Regions from separate parts of the Carnobacterium sp. AT7 genome, predicted to be linked through region 3. Evidence: predicted binding sites of a transcription regulator. Region 3 holds the regulator's gene; each other region holds the start of a gene.
The links. The regulator Rex, encoded in region 3, represses fermentation and respiration genes when NADH is low (regulators of the CRP and FNR family bind a similar motif). The targets are predictions, from matches to a motif close to TTGTGAANTANTTCACAA.

Region 1: the regulator Rex is predicted to act here: its motif matches at 4,404-4,421, upstream of CAT7_RS10145 (competence protein ComK).
Region 2: the regulator Rex is predicted to act here: its motif matches at 3,069-3,086, upstream of CAT7_RS09750 (DUF1858 domain-containing protein).

Annotation. Positions count from the first base shown of each region.
Region 1 covers NZ_ABHH01000032.1:19,172-24,934, forward strand. The annotation lists gene CAT7_RS10125 (general stress protein) at 1-138, opposite strand, end outside; gene CAT7_RS10130 (SDR family oxidoreductase) at 304-1,173, opposite strand; gene CAT7_RS10135 (general stress protein) at 1,381-2,274, opposite strand; gene CAT7_RS10140 (DUF6088 family protein) at 2,513-3,268, opposite strand; gene CAT7_RS10145 (competence protein ComK) at 3,355-4,296, opposite strand; gene CAT7_RS10150 (DUF1659 domain-containing protein) at 4,530-4,733, shown strand; gene CAT7_RS10155 (DUF2922 domain-containing protein) at 4,788-5,012, shown strand; gene CAT7_RS10160 (peptidoglycan-binding protein) at 5,108-5,763, shown strand, end outside.
Region 2 covers NZ_ABHH01000029.1:13,995-19,757, reverse strand. The annotation lists gene CAT7_RS09765 (acyl-CoA dehydrogenase family protein) at 1-657, shown strand, start outside; gene CAT7_RS09760 (chorismate mutase) at 791-1,384, shown strand; gene CAT7_RS09755 (DUF438 domain-containing protein) at 1,487-2,806, opposite strand; gene CAT7_RS09750 (DUF1858 domain-containing protein) at 2,811-3,035, opposite strand; gene CAT7_RS09745 (bifunctional glycosyltransferase family 2/GtrA family protein) at 3,528-4,580, shown strand; gene CAT7_RS09740 (glycosyltransferase) at 4,577-5,763, shown strand, end outside.
Region 3 covers NZ_ABHH01000026.1:6,455-12,217, forward strand. The annotation lists T-box leader at 1-111, opposite strand, end outside; gene tpx (thiol peroxidase) at 167-658, opposite strand; gene CAT7_RS09305 (redox-sensing transcriptional repressor Rex) at 786-1,451, opposite strand; gene CAT7_RS09310 (amidohydrolase) at 1,605-3,203, opposite strand; gene thiI (tRNA uracil 4-sulfurtransferase ThiI) at 3,350-4,567, opposite strand; gene CAT7_RS09320 (cysteine desulfurase family protein) at 4,602-5,741, opposite strand.

The DNA.
Region 1 (5,763 bases), on a different contig from region 3:
TTCTTTAATTGCTGAAGAATCTTGTTTAGTTGTCACAATTTTTATGCTGTCTCTAGAATGACCTTCCGCTAATAATTGTTCTACACATGCTGATGTTTCTTGTACATTTGAAAATGAACCAACAACTACTTTACTCATACTTAACACTCCCTTTTAAGATTATCGACTTTACTTAACGATTTGTTCCTTCTTTTCTTTATAAACTCACCTTAACAAATGAAGAATAAGTTATCAAAATAGACGACTTGAATTGAACGTTAAAGCTCATTTAGTTGCACTTTAATAAAAGTTAAGAATCACTCATCAACCATTTATGACGACTCCGCCATTAACGTGTAAAACTTGACCAGAAACATAACTAGAATCGGTACTTGCTAAATAGACATAGGTTGGTGCCAACTCAAAAGCTTGCCCAGCACGATCAATTGCTCCACCTTTTCCCCAGTCTTTCAATTGTTCTTCAGTAAAAGTAGCAGGAATCAATGGAGTCCATATTGGACCTGGCGCTACACCGTTAACACGGATTTCCTTCTCAATCACTTCGTCATTTTGAGAAAGCGATCTAGTAAAGGAAGTAATGGCCCCTTTAGTAGCCGAATAATCTAGCAAATGTTCACTGCCGCGGTAAGCAGTAATTGACGTTGTGTTGATAATTGACGCTCCTTTTGACAAATGAGGCATTGCAGCTTTCACAAAGTAAAATTGACTAAAGATATTGGTTCTAAATGTACGCTCTAATTGTTCTGCCGTGATATCACCAATTTTTTCTTGAACATGTTGCTCACCAGCATTATTGACCAGAATATCTAAATGACCCCATTCTTTCATAACTTTAGCAGTAACTTCTTGGGCATATGATTCTTGACCTACATCACCTTTGAATATTAAAGCTTTGCGCCCGATCTTTTCAATTCGATTTTTCGTGTAGTTCGCATCGTCATCAGATTCCAAATAGCCGATAGCTACATCTGCTCCTTCTTTTGCAAAAGCAATCGCTACCGCTTGACCAATACCACTGTCTCCACCCGTAATAATAGCGGTTTTCCCTTCCAGTTTTCCAGCAGCCTTATAATTAGGATCTTCTGTTTGCGGTTCAGGGTTAACATTTTTACTTTCGTCATCTATCAAATAATTAGCTTTAGGTTTTTGTGTTTCTTTTTCATTAATTGTCATTGTTATTCCCTCCTCGGTTTCTTTTCACAACTAGCATATCAACTTCAGAAAACGAATTCAAATAAGAGGACTTCTTTGACTAAAATAATTTTCTAGCGATTTGGCTAATTTTTTTTGTTCAGGTAACTCGCTATAAATTACCTCTACGACAGTTCTGATACGCATAAAAAAAGGGCGATAAAAAACTCACCCTTTTTGCTTAACTATTTAGTTCGTTTTATCATCTTTTTTTATCGATTTCCCACCAGCATTTTCAAATTCATCGCTATAATAAGCATCACTTTCTGGTTGTTTAACCTGTTGGTCTGGTTTTGCTTCTTCCAATTTTCCAGCTCCGTTTACATGAACAGAATTAGCAGCAGAATCACCTCCATCTACTACACCTTTACTAATATTACTAGGATAAACATGGTCTTCATTTTCAGCCACTACAGTAGACTCGTCTCCAGTTAACTGGGGAACTTTGTCAAATGAAGAATCTTTTACATCTTTCGTTTCTGCGATTGGACTGCTTGATTCCTCTTTAGTAAAAGATGATACTTGTTTGTCAGGAGCTGTAACCGGATTGCCAGCAATATCTTCTCTGGAAGATTGAGCTTTAGTCGGATCAAATTGTTCTCCATCACCAGGAGTTGCTTCCATTTCTTCTTTTGTAGATGTTTCAGAAGGAGTAGAGGCTACATTTCCATTATTACTAGTGTCTGTTACATTCAATACTGCTTCATTTACTTGTGATAAATGATTTAAATTAGACGGTCCCGCGCTATTGACCAGTATCACGATTTCGTCATTTTCTAAAGCTTCTGTAAAATGGTCACCAGAACCTTCTTCAACACCATAATCTTCTAAAGGATTAGACGGCTCATCAGAATTGTATCGGCCAAAACTAAAAGATTGTTTTAACTTTTCCCATAACGATAACCCTTCACCCGGATTTACTGCATCCACTTCAACCAAGGTTAGATCTTCTAACTGACTTTCTGTCTTTTCATTTGTTACGATAATGATTTCATCAGCCAAATAGCCTTCGTTGATTAATCGTTCTACTGCACTGACTGTTTCTTCTTTTGACATATATGTTCCTTCAACTCTTCTATCCATTAAAAATCACGCTCCATTTCATATTAGTAATACTGAAATCTTTACTATAATGATGCACTGTTTTCATTTATAAAAGCTGTTTCAGACATCCTTAATTTATCTTTATGATAGCAAAATTCCACATTACTAGCAAAGAAGAAGCCTTTGTTTGTAGTATAAACTGTAACTAATTTAGTTAAGCATAAAAAAAGCCAGTAGGATTCTACCGACTTTTTATCTCTATAGCCTAACTGGTGGTTTACTCATTTTCATAAGAATCGCTTCTATTCGTTTTATTGACTTCATTTTGCTTTTTAGAACCTATTGTAATAATGATTTCGTCTTTTTGTTCTTCCAGATAGACCTTGTTTTTAATAAATTCAGCAGCTCTAAGAACAACTTTTTGACTGTAAAAATCAACTGCAAATGCTATAAGCTTAGCTGCTTCTAAATGGTGATTATTCATGTAATGAGTCAGTGCATAATTGTATTGCAGTGTATCTCCTTTTATCAAGTCATTTTTTATTAGATCTAATATTTGCAGATACCGATAATTTTTATTGGTTACTATTGTTGGAGGACTCATCAGCTTAAAGTTTACATCAGTTGTTTCAATGTTTCCCTTCCTTTTTTCATTTGTTGCAACAATGATTTCGCTTGGATTATTGCTGATTAATCCAAGCTTATACAAGTAAGTTTCCCCCGTCAAATATCCAAAGACGTTTCCTCTTTTATCTTTTATATACGTTCTTTCAATCAACTCAGTACTATCAATACCCGATTCATCTGCTTGCTCTATTTCATCCCTGTAATAGACACCCGTTCCAAAACGCTTTAAACACTTATCTTCTTTCATTATTCTCATTAATATTACATTCACATTTTTTCGTACTTGATGACTCTCTTTATCCTCGTCAGTATATTTCTCTATGTAATGCATAATATCAGAAATAAAAATTGGACTACCTATTTTTTGACTCAAAATATATGTTTGGACAAGCTTTGTTAAATTCATAAAGACCTCCTTATTTAGTTGTTCAATCGAAAAAACAGACTTTTCATTCTATAAAATTAAGCGGTAATCTGCAAGAAAAGCAGTCATTAGTCGTTTGCTTCATTCATAAATGTAAGTAATATATCATTTAGATTAGGATGGTCATCTCCTAAAAGAACTGTTAAAGACTGCTTTCTTATGGCTATTTTAAGTTCATTGCACATGTTCTGAATAAAAAACACGTATCGTTCTAAGGTTAAATGATCTATCTGATTAGGAATTAAGATTCCTTTGAAATGGGACTCTTCAAGATGATTTCTATATTGGACAGTTTGCAGATTATAGTGAGTGAGCAACATTTCTTTTGCAAATAGCTGCTGACAGAAACTTAGCACCGCTCCTTTTTCTACTTGTTTCAAAAAACGCCTTTGTTCAGTCACTACACTATTTATTGACTGGTTTTTAAAGTGTAAACGAACCTTGTTTGATTGCTCAATCAACTCATACTGACTAACATGATGGAGAGCAAACCAACTACTAGTCCCTTTCAGTGAACTTTTTTCAGGTATAAAAACTAATTCACCTAGAACATAAGGAATTTTGTAATAAAAACCTAACAGTTGACTTGACGACCGTATTTTTTCATAGGGAATTCCTTTATGATCTATGAAACGCTTCATTAAGTCTTTTGACGTTTCTTTCGTTTTAAGCGGATATAAATTGGACTGAAAAACGATCGTATTGAACGGCGTTGAAGAATGGTGACTAATATCCATCACATAAAAGGTCTGGTAATTGAGTAAAATCTGATTTTGTTCGATACTTCTTTTCAACCACTCGTCTATTGTATAGGTTGTGGAACTTATTTTATCAGCTGTGCTTGTCACACTTGTATGAATGTATTCTTCTTCATCATAACACTCTTCTTGCAAATGATTCTCTTTTTGATAGTTTAATTCTTCTAAAAAAATACATAATATACTTTCTAATTCACAATCCAATTTCATTTTGTTGAAAAGGGGTTTATTTTGACTAAAAGAATCTTTCAATCTGGTATCCTCATTTCCCTCAACCTATTACATATATATAACAATTGTAATCGTTATCAAGTGAAATAGCACGAAAAATTTAATTTATCTGTAGGAATTTTATAAGCTTGTGTTTTATTTCGCATTCTTCGACACAATAGGTAACACTATTTTTATTCTAGCCGTTATTAGAAGTGTAAGATGTCATGACAAATAGCTTACACAGCAACTTATCTCAAGAGGAGGAAGCAATTATGCAAAAAGAATGGACAAAAGGAGCAATCGAAGTACATTTTGAGGATGCAGCAAATGAGAAAGTATTATCACGCAGCTATTCAAACACAATCAAAAATGTCACACCGGAACAAGTTGAAGGGTTTACTGCTGCTTTAGAAGCTTTGACTAGTTTCCCATATTTAGAAACCGTCATGGTTGAAGAATATACGTATACCCGCTAAACGGTAACAAACTTTATATTCAATTAGTTTACCCACAAAAGGAGGAAGTAAGACATGGCAAAATCACTTGAATTAAGATTTGGGACAAGCTTAGGAAAAACTAAAGCAATGAGCGTAAAAGATCCTATTCTCAACCTAACAAAAGAACAGGCCCTACAAGCAATGAACTCTATTATCTCATTAAATATGTTTCAAATTGAAGGTACAAACCCTTATGCTACTACGGTTGGAGCACGCTACGTTGAACGGGTCGTAAATGATATTTTCGAAGTAGAATAAAACGTGTCAAAAATCGGTTAGACTAACTATTCAGATATGCAAGTGAGATGAGACCTTTTGTCTCATCTCACTTTTTTTTCAAAGGAGGAATTCAAATGACGTATACGATCGAACAACAACTTTTACCCATCACTCAAAAAAAGCTAATCAGCAGCAGCTTGATTATTGCTCATGAATCAGGGAATGCCAAAAATAGTGGTCCATTAGCTTTAGAAAATGAGATTGCTTTTATGAAACAACAGGCTCAGTCTAACGGTGCTTTCACGAGTCATTGGGTTGGCGGCGGTGGCAGAATCATTCAAATTGCTGAAACAGGGAAAGTACAGTTTGGTGCGGGAAAATATGCAAATCCTCATGCCTATGCACAAGTAGAACTGGCTCGAACATCAAATTCGGACTGGTTTAAAAAAGATTATCAAGCTTATATATGGCTCTTGCGAAACCTTGCAACTGAATCAAGTATCCCAATAACTTTAGATTCTGGTACTACTATTGCTTCTAAAGGTATTAAAACGCATCATTGGGTCTCTAGCAATTTAGGCGGAACAACTCATAAAGATCCCGCTGCCTACCTTTTACAGCACTCTATTACGCTTGAACAATTTGCTAAAGATTTGACTACGACTAGTCAAACTGTTCTTATACCTATTCTTTCACCATCTAAACCAAATCATTTATATCATCTTGTTTTAAAAAAGGATTCTTTATGGAGCATTGCTAAAAAATACCATACAACGCTTACCTGGCTGAA
Region 2 (5,763 bases), on a different contig from region 3:
AATAATGGCGACCCGCAATCAGTTTTTGCGTATGTAGAAAACAATGCTAAAACAATTAAAATCAAACCAGATTGGGATACACTTGGTATGCGTGCAACGCAATCGTATAGTGTGGATTTAGCTGGTGCTTATGCCTCAAAAGAAAGCATATTAACAAAAGTAGAACCTGGACCAAGTTTTGACCCAGTTGTTTTTGGAATATTTTCTCATTTTGAAATTTTACTAGCAGCAACATACCATGGAATTGGAAAACGTGCGCTGGAATTAGGAATTGTAAGTGTGAAAAAACGCAAATCAATCGCTCAAGGAACGACGTACGATCAAGATAAAAATATTCGTTGGCGTATCGCAGAATCTGCTTTAATTCTAGATAGCATTCAGCCTCAAATTGATGTACTAGCAGACGATGTCGAAAATGATAGTGATCATGGAGACTTATGGATGCCGCGCTTGTCAGCTATTAAAAACTATTCTGTTGAAGCGTCTATCAAAACGGTCGAGGAAATGGTAAGAGCAAGTGGTGGGCGTTCATATTACAATGATACCGAATTATCTCGTTTACTACGCGATGTCTACGCTGGATTGTTCCAAACATCTGACCAAGAATCACTCCACGATTCATGGGCAACACTATTGCTGGGACCGATTCAAAAATAATTTCTGTTCGTAACAGTAGTAGTACGAAAATAAAAAATGATCAAGATAAAATAGAACTTCAGCAACTTCGTCATCTTTATTACTATAGAAGCAACGAACCAATTCTTTAAATAGAAAAATGGAGGAATTAAGTATGAAATTTGAATCAAATGAAGGATCAACAAATCATTATGATGAACGTTTTTTCCTGATTGATGAAAAGATTTGTGATTTATTAAACCAACGTAAAGAAGTTCTGGGGAAAAATACAATTTTTCCACCAGATGAGGTGATTTCTAGGTTGGCCGACGAGTACGACCTCCAGGAAGAGTATTTACAATCGCTCTTTACAACAATGGCAATGGAAGATAGTCTCAAGCCAATGGTTGTGCCTGTCAAATTCAAAAAATATGTGCCAGTACTTAAGATTTATGAAAATGATGGAGTTATGTATACGGTGACCTTTATTCGGCAATATGCTAACGCTAGCGTACTATACTTGCATATGGATTGGGAAGAGAAAGAAGATGCTAACTTTTATCCTGATATGCTTGATTTGTTTATTAATGATACGTATTTCTGCCATTCAGAAGGAGGCGGAGGAACAACAGAACATGCGAGCCATAGCTATATTATTTCACCTGCTTTGCCAGATGATCTTACTGGAATTGAACTTGTCTTTAAAGAAGCTGGCAGACCTTTTGTAGAAAATCCAACTGGTTTTGAATTTACAATTAGCTTAGGATAACCAAAAAACTATCAAACAACCTGTCATCCTTATATGGAATGATGGGTTGTTTGATAGACTTAGTTCCAATAGTTGTCCTGACTTTAATATTAGTGAATAAGGCTAGTTGTTTTCACTCAACAACCGATGTTCTCCGTGGATTTTTTGAATTTCGGTAATATCTTGTGTGACTTCTAAACAGCCTAGGTAGTCAGTTGTTTCAGGATCGTGAATAGCAAAATAACGAATATAAATCATTTTTCCGCGTAAATTAATCCAAAATTCGGCTTCATTTCTTTCTCCACTTCTAAAATCATCAAGAATTTTCTGAACCATATGCATACTTTTAGGTGGATGACAGTTGATCACTTCGCGTCCTATAACAGAATTTGTACGGGGAAAAACGCGATTCTTTCCTTCTGAATAGAAACGAACGCGATCTTCATTGTCCACGAAAGTTAAATCTACAGGTAAAACGCCAAAAATTGCCGTTAATTCTTTTAATTGAAGGACACCTGTTGGTAAAACGATAGAACCTTTACTTAATGAATTATCTTGCCAATCATAGTGTTCCGTTTCGGTAATAGGAGGGGCCTCAGAAATAGCTGCTGTCATAGCTGCTGCTTTTTTTGCTGCTTCTGATCGATTTTCTTGCTGATCTTTTTCTTGTGCTAGAGCATCTTTACTCGGCTTCCAAGACAAAGGCTTAGGGATAAAAGCAAACCCAATATCTAAGCTGTCTTCAGCAATCCATTGCCAATCTGCTAGGGAAAACACATCTAAAACCATTGGAATCATGATTTCTTCTTCTTTAAAAATCATTTCATCAACTTCTGTTATAATGTGCTCTATTTTGTCTCTTAAAGGATTAATGGCAAATTTTTCGCTACTTAAATAAAAGTTCACATCTTTGATCGCAGAGCGTATATCGTCATCAACACCCCACATGACTTTTGGGGGTGCAGTAATGCCGTACCGTTCCATATAAGAAAAAATCAACGTTTCTTTTCGAGCATAATGTTTATCAATTTGCATCAAGTCTAATAGAGCGTGTTGCAGGCGTTTTTTTTGAGAAAAGTCACCGGTAGCAAATCGGTCAAAAGCTTCTTGGATTTCATCTTCTAAGAGTGAGCGGATTACTCTGTTTTCTAGTTTTAAAGTGTGAACAGGATGCCCCGGATGTTCATGTTCGTAATTCGAACGATGGATATCTCTAATGGAACCTTTAAATACAGCCGCATGAACATTACATAGATGTTGGATTTCTGAAGGATCCAAACCGCTAGCAATTAATTCTCTTTCTGCAGCTGTAATTTCGCTGACATCCACCCCATCAAAAGACTCATCAAAAAGACGCTTGGCTTCTTCAAACTCTCCGCCTTCATGAAGCAACGTTAAAATCTCAACAATTTTTTTCTGACGCTGAACAGTATTGTTTTCCATAAATTCACTCCTTAATGGTAAAGCCTAATTGTTCCAATTGATCAATAATGACTTGTAAATCAACTTTTTTCATCTTTGCTCCCTTTGGAATAGTCATATACCTTCCCACAGTCGTTAACATGCCAGGTGTTTGAATATCTTTTAAACCTAAGTCAAATAAAACATGTTGGATTTCCGGATGTGCGGTAACTAATTCGTAAACAGAAGAGCCTAAACTGATTTCTTTCATAGCGAATCTCCATTTCTAAAATGTTGGAATTTATTGTTAATTATATCACATATTAGAGAATATAAAAGACTGAATAACAAGATGAAAGAGATCGTTATTTAAATTTACTACTAAATAGTTTGTTTTTTTCCTATATTTATAGGCTTTTTAAAGAGAATTCTATCTGGAAATACATCTGTTACAATGAGTGGTTTTGTATTGTTAGTTAAGATGAGTTTAGGAAATGTTGAACAATTAAATGGGTTGTATTAACTGATATGGATGAAAAAGGAGCGAAAATAGTAAAGATAAAAAAAGAAATCATTTGATGATAACTAATTGTGAACAAAATTGACATAATAGATCAATGGAAAAATTGATTTCGGTATAAATTAATGGAATAAAAAAAAAGTCTGTGCTATAAATAAAAGAATCTAATTTTTGAAGAATCCAATGATTTTTTGAAAGTTAAAGGCTGAGAATTTAAACCTTAGTTAATTAAAGGGGAATATTATGGAAAATATAGTAATTGTCATACCATCTTTAGAGCCAGATGAAAAGCTCCTAAGCTTGTTGGAAACTATTAGATCAAGGCAATCAGTTACAATACCAATCGTGATTGTAGATGATGGGAGTGGCATTGCATTTGAAAAGTATTTTCAAATTGCAAAAGATAAATTTGACTGTATCGTTCTAACGCATGAACAGAATTTTGGTAAAGGACGAGCTTTAAAGACAGCTATGAACTATGTGTTGAAGCATTTTGAAAAGGCTAAAGGAATCGTCACGATTGACTCAGATGGACAACATCGATACAAGGATATGGTCTTTTGTGTTGATGCTTTTAATGTTCATAAAGATGCATTAATTATGGGAGTAAGAAGTTTTGATGGGAAGGTACCTTTTAAAAGTAAATTTGGAAATCTTCTAACAAGGAGAATAATGAAAGTCATAACAGGAATTAAATTAACAGATACTCAAACGGGATTAAGAGTTATTCCCCGTTTCTTTATGGAGCAGTTAGTAAATACTTCAGGTGACAGATTTGAGTACGAAATGAGCATGTTGTTGGAAGCGAAAAAGCAACAGGTACGTATTGTAGAAGTGCCCATTAAAACAGTTTACATTGAAGAAAATCAATCGTCTCATTTTCATGCTTTGTTCGATTCGATTGCTATTTATGCCGTTTTTATTAAATATCTTTTTTCATCTGTTTTTTCTTTTTTTATTGATATCAGTATTTTTTCTTTAATTATTTATTTTATAGGAGAAAGTAATTTTCAAGCTATCACGATAGCTTCGTATATTGCGCGCAGTATATCTTCATTATTTAATTATCTGGTAAACAATTATATCGTCTTTAAGAATGGTAGTTCTAATAGCTTTATTAAATACTATGGTCTAGTTATTATACAAACATTTATCTCAAGTTTATTCGTTTCATTGGTACATAATGTGCTAATGGATTTTAATCCTACGCTAGTAAAGGTAGTGATAGATTTATTACTATTCGTCATTAGTTTTTATGTTCAAAAAAAATGGGTTTTTCATAAGGTGGTCAAATGAAAGATAATAAAAAGATACTTTATTTAGCAGCTGTTCTATTTTCAGTCATTTATTTAGTGTGGAGACTGTTCTTTACGTTACCTTTATCAGGATCATTATTTGCCCTTATTTTTGGTATAGCACTTTGGGTGAGTGAAGTCGTTTCAAATTTCACAGCATTTATTTTGATTTGGAGTAAGAGCAAAGAAAAAATATTGGAAAAACCGGTACTAGAAAATGAAGCATACCCGCATGTAGACGTAATAATAGCAACACACAATGAGGATGTAGATTTATTATATAAAACGGTTAATGCCTGTGTTCATATGGAATACCCTGATCCTTCAAAAGTTCATATTTATTTATCTGATGATACTAATAGAAAAGAAGTTAAGGAATTGGCAAAACAATTCAATGTGGGATATGCAGGTTTTGAAAACAATAAGCATGCAAAATCAGGAAATTTGAATAATGCATTAAGTATGACGAATTCCCCATTAGTTGCAACTTTTGATGCAGATATGATACCTTATTCAAAATTTTTAATGGAAACCGTTCCTTATTTTATGGAAGATTTCAAGGTTAAAGATGACCCTAATCATAAACACCTTGGTTTTATTCAAACCCCTCAAAGTTTTTACAATGCCGATATTTTTCAATATAATTTATTCTCAGAAAATTCAATAGCTAATGAACAAGATTTCTTTTCTAGAGAAGTAAATGTATTAAATAATGCACATGATACAGCTATATACACAGGATCAAATACATTGATCCTAAGACAAGCGATTGAAGAGGCTGGCGGTTTTCCAACCAATACGATTACAGAAGACTTTCAATTAGGGGCAAAAATAAATAGTTGCGGCTATAGAAGTATTTCAACGCTTGAACCAATGGCCAGTGGGCTGACCCCAACTGATTTTCAAAGCGTCTTGAACCAGCGTGTAAGATGGGCACGCGGTGTTATCCGTAGTATCTATAATTTACGCATATTAACTAATCCTAATTTTAAATGGAATCAGAAATTGGTTTTTCTAAATAGTTATTTGTATTGGTGGTCATTTTTTAGGCGTCTTTTGTATGTATTTGCTCCAATTTTATTTACTGTATTCAACATTCGTGTAGTTGATACTGATTTTTGGATATTAATGTGTTTTTGGCTTCCTAGTTATTTTTTATTACAAAGTGCTATGACCAGCGTCTC
Region 3 (5,763 bases):
CTTGCCAGCTCCCAAGCTACCTTCATTTTACTGTGACTAAGAACTCTCAGCATCTGTTCTATTCTCTCAAAGCCAGCAAATAAAATTACTCCTCTTGTTCATTGCCTTTTATTTTTATATAGTAGCATTAAAAAAGCTATATTTCAATATGCTTCTTACTGTTTTATCAGCGCGCAGCTCTTGCCGCTTTGATAGCTTGATCATAATCGGGCTCGCTAGACATCTCTGAAACAATTTCTTGATAAGTAATTTCGCCTTTAGGGTTGATTACGAACACTGAACGAGCTAACTTTTCTAGCTCTTCCATTACTAAACCATACGCTTCGCCAAATTCTAAATTGCTGTCGTGCAACATTTCCATTGAAATATCTTTTCCAGCACACCAATCAGCTTGTTCTTCTTTGGAATTATTAGAAATCGTAATTAGTTGGACACCCTCTAATTCACTCGCAATTTTATTAAATTCTTTTGCTTGCAACGCACATACTCGCGTATCGATATCTGGTACCACACTGATTAATACCACTTTACCAGCAAAGTCACTTAACTTAATTTGTTCATCTGTTAAATTTCCTGCTTCAAAATCAGGTGCTTTATTGCCAACTTTTGGTTGTACCCCTTTTAATTTATACGGTGTACCTTTTCTCGTTATCTCCATACGAACACTCCCTATTCTATAACTTCTCTTAGAATAGTATACGAAGAATCCTTTTTTAAAGCAATATTCCAGCATAAAATAACGAATCTAATCCGTTCTGCTTTTTCACTTTTTTTCAGCTGTAATCCTAGTCTTCTTCAACTAAGTTAGCCGGGTAAAGAGCTTCATTTTGGTAAACCATGGTAAAAATTTCGCTAGAAAAATCAATATACTTCATTTGAATGTTAACGGGCACTTTTATTCTTCCTGGTGCAAAGTTTAAAATAGAAGTAATACCTGCATCAATCAGTTGTTCCACTACTTCTTGAGATACCTCACTAGGTACAGCACAAATAGCTGTACAAATTTGTTCACTTATAATAAAATCCTTCATTTGTTCCATTGGTAAAATTTGGATACCTGAAATTTCTTTCCCAAATTGACTTGAATCATTATCAAAAGCACCTTTGATGATGATATTTCTTTCTTTTTTAAAGTTATTTCTTAATATCGCTTGTCCAAGGTTTCCAGCTCCGACAAGTACAACATTAATGATATTATTCACATTTAACAATTCACGAAAAACTTCTGTTACATAAACAACTTCATAACCATATCCACTTCTGCCTAATTCACCAAAATGCGAAAAATCACGTCGGATCGTCGCAGAAGGAATTTGTGTCATCTGACTTAATTCTTTTGATTTAACACGCTCTACACCCGCTTCATTCAATTTTTTTAAAGACCGATAATAAATAGGTAGCCTATGAGCCGTTGCATTTGGAATTTGGTGTATCTTGGGATTTAGTTCCACATTTTCTCCTCCTGACATTCAATTTCTTAATTATCATATCATCTTTTAGCGATTAACTCAATATAATTGTGATGTTAATCACAATTATATTGAACAAAAAAAGAAGATGACCCTTATTAGCCATCTTCATAGTAAAACGTACTCTACTACTGATTAATCATTATTTTGAAATACTATCTCGCCACCTATGACGGTCTTTGAAACTTCTATGTCACATAAAAATTCGGTTTTCACTTTAAAAGGGTTCTGTTTTAAAATAGTAAAATCACTTAGATAACCTGATTTTATTTTCCCTCTAGAATTTTTTTTATATCCAGCCGCAGCACTTCCTGTGGTATAGAGAGACAGAGCTTCAAATACTGATAATTCCTCTTCTGGAAAATACCTTTTGGTACTTTCTGTTCCTCTTACAGTTCTTGTAACAGCTGCGTGTATGCCATAAAAAGGATTAGGTATTTCAACTGGAGCATCACTTCCTCCAGCAATAGGAAACCCAGCATCTTTTATACTCTTCCAAGCAAAAACTAATGGCGGATGATTTTCACCTAAAACATCAAGCGCCCAAGGCAAATCACTGCTCATAAATTGCGGCTGTAAATCAAAAATCAACGGCAAATCTTTTGCTTCCTTTAGCAGTTCTTTATTCAACCAAGGTGTATGAATCATACGATCGAGTTGGCCAATTAGCGGCGGATACTCACGAAGTGTTTCTATTACTTTTTTAAACGCATGATCTCCCAATATGTGGATAGCTACCGGTAACTCAGCTTTGCGTGCAGCTTTTATTAAAGAAACAAAAACTTCATCTGTTTGAACTTTTAGACCATAATTAGTGCTCCGAGCATAAGGCCGACTCATTAATGCTGTTTGAGATCCAACAGTTCCATCATAAAATATTTTCATAGCACCTAATTCTATAAAAGGATTGCCATCTAGAAAACTTTCCTCGGAATGATTATATGCTTTCAGTTCCTCATGATGAATTAGTAAATGAACCCGAAAAGCTTTTTCTTTCTCTTCAATGACATCGTGAAACGTCTTCAACGTTCCTTCAAAGCCGTTAAAATAATGCAAGTCTTCAGAATGACCACCCGTTACTCCCTTTGCCCATAAATCTTCAATTGCTAATGTTAAGTATTCCTCTTGCTCTTTTGGTGTTGCCATTGGAAAAGCGTTTATAGCTAAATTTGTAGCCTCATCTTTTAAAACCCCAGTGACTTTACCTTCTTGATCTAATTGGATCTCTCCACCACCATTATAGATCTGCCCATCTTTGATTCCAATTTTATTGATCAACGGCGTGTTGATCACAACATTATGATAATCAATTCTACGAACCAATAGGGGGTGATTTGTTGAGATAGCATCTAAGTCTATTTTGGTTATAGGTGTTGAGTCATCTTGCCATTCATTTTCATTGTAACCTTCCACGAATAACCATTCATTAGGCGATAACCGCTGAACGGCTTCTCGTATCTTAGCCATGCTTTCTGTTTTACTTTTCAATTGATTTAAATTTAAACGAGCAAGACTCAAGCCATACCACAACAAATGTAAATGGCTGTCTACAAAACCAGGAAAAACTATTTCTCCATTTAAATCAATCTCTTCAGTCAAATGTTTAACAAAGTTTTTTTTCAACTCTGCTTCCTCGCCAACAGCTACTATTTTCTCATTATCAGTGATCACAGCTGAAACGGTTTCTCCTTCGTTTTCCATTGTATAAAAAAGACCATTTTTCCATAACTTCACTTTACATCCTCCTGTCTCAATTCACCTTTTAAGAATAACCACTCAAACATCATGTTACATCTGATAAATTAATGCTAGTAAAGCTACAAAAAAAGGACTAAGCACATACGATGCATTCAGTCCTTTTTCAGCGTTTTAGCTGATTTTTATAGCAAACTTGAAAAATCAGCTTTTTGTTGTGCTTCTAATGTGTCTCCAACAGTAATTTTTGTAATCACTAAGCCATTCATTGCTCTTTCTATTAACCCTTCAACATCAAGTCTAGATTCATACTTACGTGCTTTTTCTAATTTAGGTTGCGTTTTAGGTGATGGCGGTGCAAAAATTGTACAACAATCTTCAAATGGTTGAATCGATAGCTCAAACGTATCTATTTTTTGAGCAATTTCAATAATTTCATTTTTATCCATCGAAATAATTGGTCGAATAACGGGAGTAGCCGTCACATCGTTAATGGCTATCATACTATGCAACGTCTGTGAAGCAACTTGTCCTAGTGATTCTCCATTAATGATTGCTAAGCCTTTCCGTTCTTCACGAATACGATCAGTCAATCTCATCATTAACCTTCTCGTAACTGTCATTAAGTAACCTTCTGGAACGATTTTTTTGATTTCTTCTTGAATTTCAGTAAACGGTACTTCAATAAATTGAACACTCCCTGAAAAAGCAGCTAACTTAGCAGCAAGATCTTTTGCTTTTTGAAGAGCACGTGGACTTGTATAGGGCGGGCTATGAAAATGAACAGCTTCAATATCTACACCGCGTTTCATAGTTAAATAACCGGCGACTGGTGAATCAATTCCGCCAGATAACATCAGCATTCCCCTGCCACTTGATCCGACAGGTAAACCTCCTGCTCCTAAAATGGTTCTGCTTGAAAGAAAGAAACCTTCATTACGAATTTCTACTCGCAAGGTAATATCTGGTTTCTTCATTTGAACTTTTATGCCTTCAATTTTACTGAAAATTTCAGCTCCAAGCAGTTGGTTCATATCATTTGTGTCTAGCTCATAATCATGATCTGAACGTCTAGTAGCGATTTTGAATGTTTTTCCTTCTGTATATAATTCTTTTATCATTTCAACAGCAACTTTTTTTACAAGTTCGAGATCTCTTTCTATGCGTCTAACTGGAGAGTATGTTTGAATGCCAAAAATAGATTCTAATCTTTCCAGAACAGCATCACTGTCTGAACCATTTAATTCTAAATGCATCCGGTCGCGTTCTCCGTGGACTTTCAATGCTTCAAAATCATGCAAAGCAAACTTTACATTATGAGCCAATTGTTTGATAAAAATTTTCTTATTCTTTCCTTTTGTTGATAGTTCGCCATAGCGTATCATTACTTCATCGTATTGCATGTGCTAGTTACTTCCCCTCTGTTAATTCTCTGATCTATTTGATATCTTTAAATTGTTGATACAAATGATCAAATTCTTCCATAAAAATCTTTGCTTCTTCTAATTTATTTGTATCTGTTAAACTAATACGCACAGCACTTGTGGCTATTTTTTCAGGTACATTCATTGCTACTAATGTACTGGAAGTTGTCCCATTACGGCTAGAACACGCACTTGTTGTCGAAATATAAATTTCTTTTTTTTCAAAAGCATGAACCATAACTTCTCCTCTGATTCCTTTTAAAGCGAAACATAAAATATGAGGAGCACCTTCCTTTTGTGAAAAAATTGAAACTTTTTTATATCCTGCTAATTTTTCCGTTAGATAGGTTTTTATTTCTTTTTGACTCTTTTGTTTTTCTTCTGTTTTTTCAAGTACCAAACGTAAAGCCTTAGCCATCGCTGCTGCTCCGGCTACATTTTCTGTACCACTCCGTCTGCCAGATTCTTGCCCACCTCCATTTAAGAGTGGAGCGATTTTTTTACCTTTTTTGATATACATAAAGCCCATCCCTTTAGGACCATGAAATTTATGCGCAGAAAAAGTCGCTAAGTCGATTCTAGATTCGCTGCCTAATAAAAAAGGAATTTTCCCAATTGCTTGTACAGCATCCACATGAAAATGGACTCTTGGGTAATTTTTTAACACTTCCTCAATCTCTCCAATAGGTTGAATGCTTCCAACTTCATTATTCACAGCCATTATTGAAACCAGAATAGTGTCCGATCTTAAAGCTTCTTTCAAATCAGAAACGGCTACTCTACCGCTATGATCAACGGGTAATATCGTCACATCAAATCCCAACATCTTCAACTGACCAACTGATTCTTTGACCGCTGGGTGCTCAACAGATGTCGTGATAATATGTCTTCCAAATTGTCGTTTTTCAATTGCCGTTCCTTTAATAGCCCAATTATCCCCTTCCGTTCCACCACTTGTAAAATAGATTTCTTCAGGTAAAACGTGGAGTAAATCAGCTATTTGCTTTCTAGATTGTTGAAGTAAACCGTCAGCATAGTCACCTAATTGGTGTAAACTGGAAGGATTGCCATTAATGGTTTGGCTTACCTTTTCAAAGGTCTGTAGAACATCTTTATCTATACTAGTTGTTGCGCTATTATCGAAATAAATCATTTTATTGTCACACTTTCTCTTA